Regions from separate parts of the Ensifer sp. Root423 genome, predicted to be linked through region 1. Evidence: predicted binding sites of a transcription regulator. Region 1 holds the regulator's gene; the other holds the start of a gene.
What was found. The regulator PhoB, encoded in region 1, activates phosphate uptake and scavenging genes when phosphate is short. The targets are predictions, from matches to a motif close to TGTCATNNANCTGTCAT.

Region 1 (3,409 bases):
CTCGATGCAGCAGGCCGCCCGCGTTTCGCAGCGCACCGCCATGTTCCACCTCGGCAATCTCGTCGAGGAGAACGACACCGACAAGATGTTCACCAATCCGGATGACCAGCGCACCCAGGATTACATCATGGGCCGCTTCGGCTGAGGCCGCATAAGGCTGCAACAGTAACTGCAAAGCGCCCGTAAGGATCGACGATCATGTCCATGCATATCATGTCCGCCTATGACGAAGAACTGAAGTACCTGACGCGCCGCATCTCGGAGATGGGCGGCCTCGCCGAACAGATGGTCGCCGAGTCCGTTCGCGCGCTGGTCAACTCCGATCTGGCTCTCGCACAGAAGGTGATCTCGGACGACACCGTCCTCGACGACGCCGAGCGCCAGATCGGTGAGAAGGCGATCGTCACGATCGCCAAGCGTCAGCCGGTCGCCGCCGACCTGCGTGAGATCATGGGGTCGATCCGCATCGCCTCCGATCTGGAACGCGTCGGCGACCTCGGCAAGAACACCGCCAAGCGCGTGATCGCGGTCGCCGGCTCCGGCATTCCGCGCAAGCTCGCCCGTGGCCTCGAGCATCTGGCAGAGCTCGCTCTCGTCCAGCTCAAGGAAGTGCTCGACGTCTACGCCTCGCGCTCGCCGGAAAAGGCCAACAGCATCCGCGAGCGTGACGAAGAGATCGACGCGATCTACACCTCGCTGTTCCGTGAGCTCTTGACCTACATGATGGAAGATCCGCGCAACATCACGCCCTGCACGCATCTTCTGTTCTGCGCCAAGAACATCGAGCGCATCGGCGACCACGCGACCAATATCGCTGAGACGATCTATTACATGGCGACGGGTGCTCAGCCGGAAGGCGAGCGTCCGAAGGATGACACCACGTCGACGCTGGGCTCGGTCAACGACTGAGCGCCAAGCGCGCCGTAAGCATGCATGCCCTTTGAAATCTGATCCGGTCGCGGCTTCGGTCGCGGCCCCGAATTCCTGTATCTGAAGCATGCGGTTTTCGCCCCGCCTTTGAAAACGGCGGATGTGCTCCAGATTTAGAGTGTCTGAGCGCCGGCCGGGCCGATGAGCCCAAAGGCCGCCCGCGGTAAGGAGACGTTACCTGATGTTGCCAAAAATCGCCGTAGTCGAAGACGAAGAGGCGCTGAGCGTTCTGCTGCGTTACAATCTGGAAGCCGAGGGCTTCGACGTCGATACGATCCTGCGGGGCGACGAGGCGGAGATCCGGCTTCAGGAGCGGCTGCCCGACCTGCTTATCCTCGACTGGATGCTGCCCGGTGTTTCCGGCATTGAACTTTGCCGTCGGCTGCGCCAGCGTCCGGAGACCGAACGTCTGCCGATCATCATGCTGACGGCGCGAGGCGAGGAAAGCGAGCGCGTCCGGGGTCTGGCGACGGGTGCCGACGACTACGTGGTCAAGCCCTTCTCGACGCCGGAGCTGATGGCGCGCGTCAAGGCGATGCTGCGCCGGGCAAAGCCCGAGGTGCTCTCGACGCTGCTTCGCTGCGGCGACATCGAACTCGACCGCGAGACCCACCGCGTTCATCGCCGCAGCCGCGAAGTGCGCCTCGGCCCGACCGAGTTCCGTCTTCTGGAGTTCCTCATGTCCTCGCCGGGCCGCGTCTTCTCTCGCTCGCAGCTTCTGGATGGCGTCTGGGGGCATGACATCTATGTCGACGAGCGCACCGTCGACGTGCATGTCGGTCGTCTGCGCAAGGCTCTGAACTTCTCGAACATGCCCGACGTCATCCGCACCGTTCGCGGCGCCGGCTATTCGCTCGAAAGCTGAGCGGTCTGAAAGTCGCCAACAAAAAAAGGGGCCGATCGGCCCCTTCCTTTATCAATGCGGTCCAGCTTCTTAGCGAGCCCTGCGGCGCTCCCCCGACGGCTGGTAGGCCAGCCGAGCATGGAAGGTGCAGTAAGGCGAGGCTTCCGGGGAATCGTTGCCGCAGAAGTGAAACTCTTCCTTCAGCGGGTCGCCGATCGGCCACTTGCAGGTGCGCTCGGTGAGCTGGGTCAGCTCGAGGCGGCGCGACATCGGCACGACAACGTCGGTGCGGGTGCTGAAATCCTGCTCGGCAACGAGATCGACTTCGATTTCTTCCTTGAGAACGACAGCGCCGGCCGCGCGTGCAACCGGGCGGGTCGAAACGCGCGAAGCGTAGTTCGGTGCGCGCGGTGCCGAAGTCGGGCGCTTCGGACGGGCTGCCGTCGTGGTGCTGCCGCCGGCCTTGGCGCGACCTGGCAGGCTCAGGCGGTGAACCTTGCCGATGACAGCGTTACGGCTGACGCCGCCGAGCTGTGCCGCGATCTGGCTTGCGCTCAGGCCCTCGGACCAAAGCTTCTTCAGTTTCTCCACCCGCTCGTCAGTCCAGTTCATTTCTGCACTCTCCGTTCTCAGCGTTGGGGATGGCAGAATCCCTCACCGCACCCCGGCTAAACCCCGGGGTTGCAAACGCGATAACTCTTTTGGTGACTAGGTCCGCCGCATGCGTCTAGTAATTGAATGTTAACGTACTGACCGCTGGACTCTGTGGCAAGAGTCCCGGGAATCAGGCCGAATCGATTTCGTAGTTTTCCCCAACTTGCTCGGCCAGCGTTGCATTTTTGCAAGCCCTCCCGGACGATTTTTCTGCTGCCAGGAATCGACCCTTGATGTTGCGCTGCAAGGCTTGGTTTTGTTGACATTGCAGCGCGAAATGGGAATAGTGCCTGCGCCGCCGAAAGGCGGCATTTTTGATTTTTATCGGCCCGCGTGAGGCGCGGGATCGATGTCGATCTGGAGTGAAGGAGAGCCTCGCATGACTGCAACCACGCCGCTTTATGATACCTACATGCGCGCGCCGTTGCGTTTCGAGCGAGGAGAGGGCGCCTGGCTGATCGCCGAAGACGGCACGCGTTATCTCGATTTCGGTGCCGGCGTTGCCGTGAACTCGCTCGGCCACGCGCACCCGCACCTGGTCGAAGCGCTGAAGGCGCAGGCCGACAAGGTCTGGCACCTGTCCAACCTTTATGAAATTGCGGGCCAGGAAAGCCTCGGCCGCCGGCTGACGGCGGTGACCTTTGCCGACAAGGTCTTCTTCACCAATTCGGGCGCGGAAGCGCTGGAATGCGCCATCAAGACGGCACGGCGTTACCACTTCTCCAAGGGCCACCCGGAGAAGTTCCACGTCATCACCTTCGAAGGCGCCTTCCACGGCCGCACGATCGCGACGATCGCCGCCGGTGGTCAGCAGAAATACATCGAAGGTTTCGGGCCGAAGGCGCCGGGCTTCTACCAGGTTCCGTTCGGCGACATCGCCGCGGTCAAGAATGCGATCACCGAGGAAACCGCAGCGATCCTGATCGAGCCGATCCAGGGCGAGGGCGGCATCCGTCCGGCGACCAAGGAATTCATGCAGGA
Region 2 (3,409 bases), on a different contig from region 1:
GCGTGCGCACCGCAGCCATCGCCGGCGGCGTCGTCGCCTACCTCATCTTCAGCTGGTGGTTCTTCTCGATCGGCCACGTGCTCGGCAATGCCAACTGGGGCATCGCTGGCACCTACCTCGCCGACTGGGTTTCCTATGAGGTACGCCCGGAAATCCACGTCGCCCCCGACCGGACGATGCGTCTCAACTATCAGCGCAATTCGCCGCTCGGGCCCAATCCCAATCCGGATTGGGTGGAGCTCGACAGGCAGACGGTGACGCGCCAGGTCGAGATACCGGCCTCCACCGCGCAGGCGGTCAAGCCGAAGGCAAGCTCGTCGTTCAGCTTCATGGCGCCCGGCTCCGCGCTCGGTGGCACAGCCGCCGCCGAAACGCAGAACCGTGTCGAAACCCGGACGGAAGACGTGCTGACGCGCGTCGTCGTAACCTACGACCGCTCGACCAGGATCGAGATCGCCGATGGTCTGGTGAAGGCTACCCACGGCGGCGACACGTTTGTGATGACCGTCGACGGCGCCGACACGGTGAGGCCGCAGGGCCAACTGCCCGCCTGGGCGACACAGAAGCGGCCAGGCGAAAAGATCGTGCTTGCCTTTGGCGCCACCGGGTGGGCCGAAGTGGAAGGCGACGAGGTTTCCGTCCGCAACCGCTTCTTCGGTTGGGCGAACTTCCTGTTCGACACCAACTCGCCCTTCTTCGGCAAAAGCTATGGCGAGGTCGTCGCGCTCATCACATCCGGCGAACAGATCGACCCGACGCGTTCGAACCTTTCGCTCGCCTGGAACAACATCCTCTATAACGCCGAATGGCAGCATCTGGACGTCTGGACGAAGCTGTTGCAGACGGTTGTCATGGCTTTCGTCGGCACGCTCTTTGCGTCGCTGATCGCCTTCCCGCTCTGCTTCCTTGCCGCCAGAAACATCACGCCGAGCTTCCTGACCAACCAGGTGGTCAAGCGCTTCTTCGACTTCCTGCGGTCGGTGGACATGTTCATCTGGGCACTGTTCTTCACCCGCGCCTTCGGCCCCGGACCGCTTGCCGGCATCTCCGCGATCTTCTTCACCGACACCGGTACGCTCGGCAAACTCTATTCCGAGGCGCTGGAAAACATCGATGACAAGCAGCGCGAGGGCGTGAAGTCGGTCGGAGCGACGCCGCTTGCCGTGCAGCGCTTCGGCGTGCTTCCGCAGGTGCTGCCGGTTTTTGCCAGCCAGGCGCTCTACTTCTGGGAATCGAACACTCGCTCGGCGACGATCATCGGCGCCGTCGGCGCCGGCGGTATCGGCCTCAAACTCTGGGAAGCGATGCGTACCAATTCCGATTGGGAAAATGTCGCCTATATGGTGCTTCTGATCTTGCTGGTTGTCTTTATTTTCGACAGCATCTCGAACGCGTGCCGTTCGCGCCTGATGGGCAGCAAGGCACATTGACGACAGCCAAGCATTTGCGTGTCCGCCATCATGATGTTGTCATGGAAATCGGCTAGCTGCGCATCGCATCCCGCAAACAATCGACCCGCCGCCCTGGCGGGCCGGTCGCTACAAGAAAGTGAAGACCGTGCGTTATGCCATCTATTTCGCGCCGCCGGCGGACGACCGGCTGTCGCAGGTCGCGTCCCGTTGGCTGGGGCGCGACGCCTTTACCGGTGAGGACCTCACGCTTCCGACGATCGCCGGGATTGACGAAGAGACGCAACGCACATTGACGGCTGACCCGCGGCGCTACGGTTTCCACGGTACGCTGAAGGCTCCCTTCGAGCTTGCCGAAGGCCGGGACGAAGACGAGCTCCTAAGTATTTTCGAGTGCTTTGCCGCCGACCTCGACCCGTTCGAGATCCCCGAAATCGTGCTGCACCAGTTGGGCCCGTTCTTCGCACTCGTGCCGTCCGCGCCTTGCGTCGACCTGCTGGATTTGGCCGAAGACGCCGTTCACCGCTTCGACCCGTTCCGCGCGCCGCTGTCGGACGCCGACTTTGCCCGCCGCAAGCCAAACAGCCTGCCTGAGCGCCAGAGGCGCTACCTCAAAGAATGGGGCTATCCCTATGTTTTCGAAGAGTTCCAGTTCCACCTGACCTTGACTGGCCCGGTGCCCACGGAAACCAGCGGCGTGATGCGTACCGCGCTCGAAACCACCTTTGCCGAGCATATCGGCAAGCCACTTCACGTCACGTCAGTCGCGCTCTTCGTCGAACCGGAGCGCGGCGCACCCTTTACTGTCCGCTCCCTGCTGCCGCTCGGCAGCGACACCCAACGAAAGATCGCATGAGATGAGCAAAGAACAGGTTTTGACCAACGCCCGCATCGTCCTCGAGGATAGTATCCTCGACGGTTCGGTGCTGATCCGCGACGGCAAGATTGCCGACATTTCCGAGGGCACGGTTGCCAGCGGCGAGGACTTTGAAGGCGACTATCTGATCCCCGGCCTCATCGAGTTGCACACCGACCACCTCGAAGCCCACTACTCGCCGCGCCCGGGCGTGCGCTGGCTGAAGATCGCGGCAATCCAGGCCCATGACGCACAGGTGGTCACCTCCGGCATCACCACGGTCTTCGACTGCCTGCGTCTCGGCTCCGACGAGGATGGCGGCTTCCAGAAGGGCGAGATGCGCAGCATGGCCGACGCGCTGGCCCAGGCCAAGGAAGAGGGTCGCCTTCGCGCCGATCACCTGATCCACCTGCGCTGCGAAGTTTCAACGTCCGACGTGCTCGATCACTACGAGGACTTCCAGAACGATCCGCAGGTCAAGCTCGTCTCGCTGATGGACCATGCGCCGGGCCAGCGCCAGTTCCAGACGATGGACCAGTACACGCTCTACTACAAAGCCAAGCGCGGCTTCTCGGACGAAGAATTCGCGCGCTTCGTCGAGCGGCAGCAGGCGTTGTCGGCCAAGTATGCCGGTCCGCACCGCACCGCGCTCGCCGAGGCCTGTGCGGCCCGCGGCATCACGATCGCCAGCCATGACGACGCGACCGTCGACCACGTCGAGGAATCGATCGGCTTCGGCATCAAGCTTGCGGAGTTCCCGACGAGCTTCGAGGCCGCCGAGGCGTCGCACCGCGCGGGCCTCAGCGTTCTGATGGGCGCGCCGAACATCGTGCGCGGCAAGTCGCACTCCGGCAACATCGCCGCCCGCGATCTCGCCGAGCGCGGCGTGCTCGACGTGCTGTCGTCGGACTATGTGCCCTTCAGTCTGATCCACGCCCCCTTCGTGCTCTCCGACGAACTCGACGCCGTCGACCTGCCAAAGGCAATCGCCATGGTGACGTCGACGCCGGCGCGTACCGTCGGTCTCGATGACCGCGGCCGCATCGGCGTCGGCCTTCGCGCCGATATCGCTCGCGTCCATCGCAAGGAAGGCATCCCGGTCGTGCGCTCCGTCTGGCGCGAAGGACGGCGTGTCGCATGAGCG

Region 2: a site for PhoB is predicted at 1,457-1,473, ahead of ASD01_RS20595 (DUF1045 domain-containing protein). Genes of this name have one in related genera too.

What each region holds. Positions count from the first base shown of each region.
Region 1 is NZ_LMEG01000012.1:204,405-207,813, forward strand. Features, by position in the region: gene pstB (phosphate ABC transporter ATP-binding protein PstB) at 1-145, shown strand, start outside; gene phoU (phosphate signaling complex protein PhoU) at 196-909, shown strand; gene phoB (phosphate regulon transcriptional regulator PhoB) at 1,112-1,795, shown strand; gene ASD01_RS13625 (GcrA family cell cycle regulator) at 1,865-2,386, opposite strand; gene ASD01_RS13630 (aspartate aminotransferase family protein) at 2,808-3,409, shown strand, end outside.
Region 2 is NZ_LMEG01000023.1:243,793-247,201, reverse strand. Features, by position in the region: gene phnE (phosphonate ABC transporter, permease protein PhnE) at 1-1,430, shown strand, start outside; gene ASD01_RS20595 (DUF1045 domain-containing protein) at 1,558-2,265, shown strand; gene ASD01_RS20590 (alpha-D-ribose 1-methylphosphonate 5-triphosphate diphosphatase) at 2,267-3,406, shown strand; gene phnN (phosphonate metabolism protein/1,5-bisphosphokinase (PRPP-forming) PhnN) at 3,403-3,409, shown strand, end outside.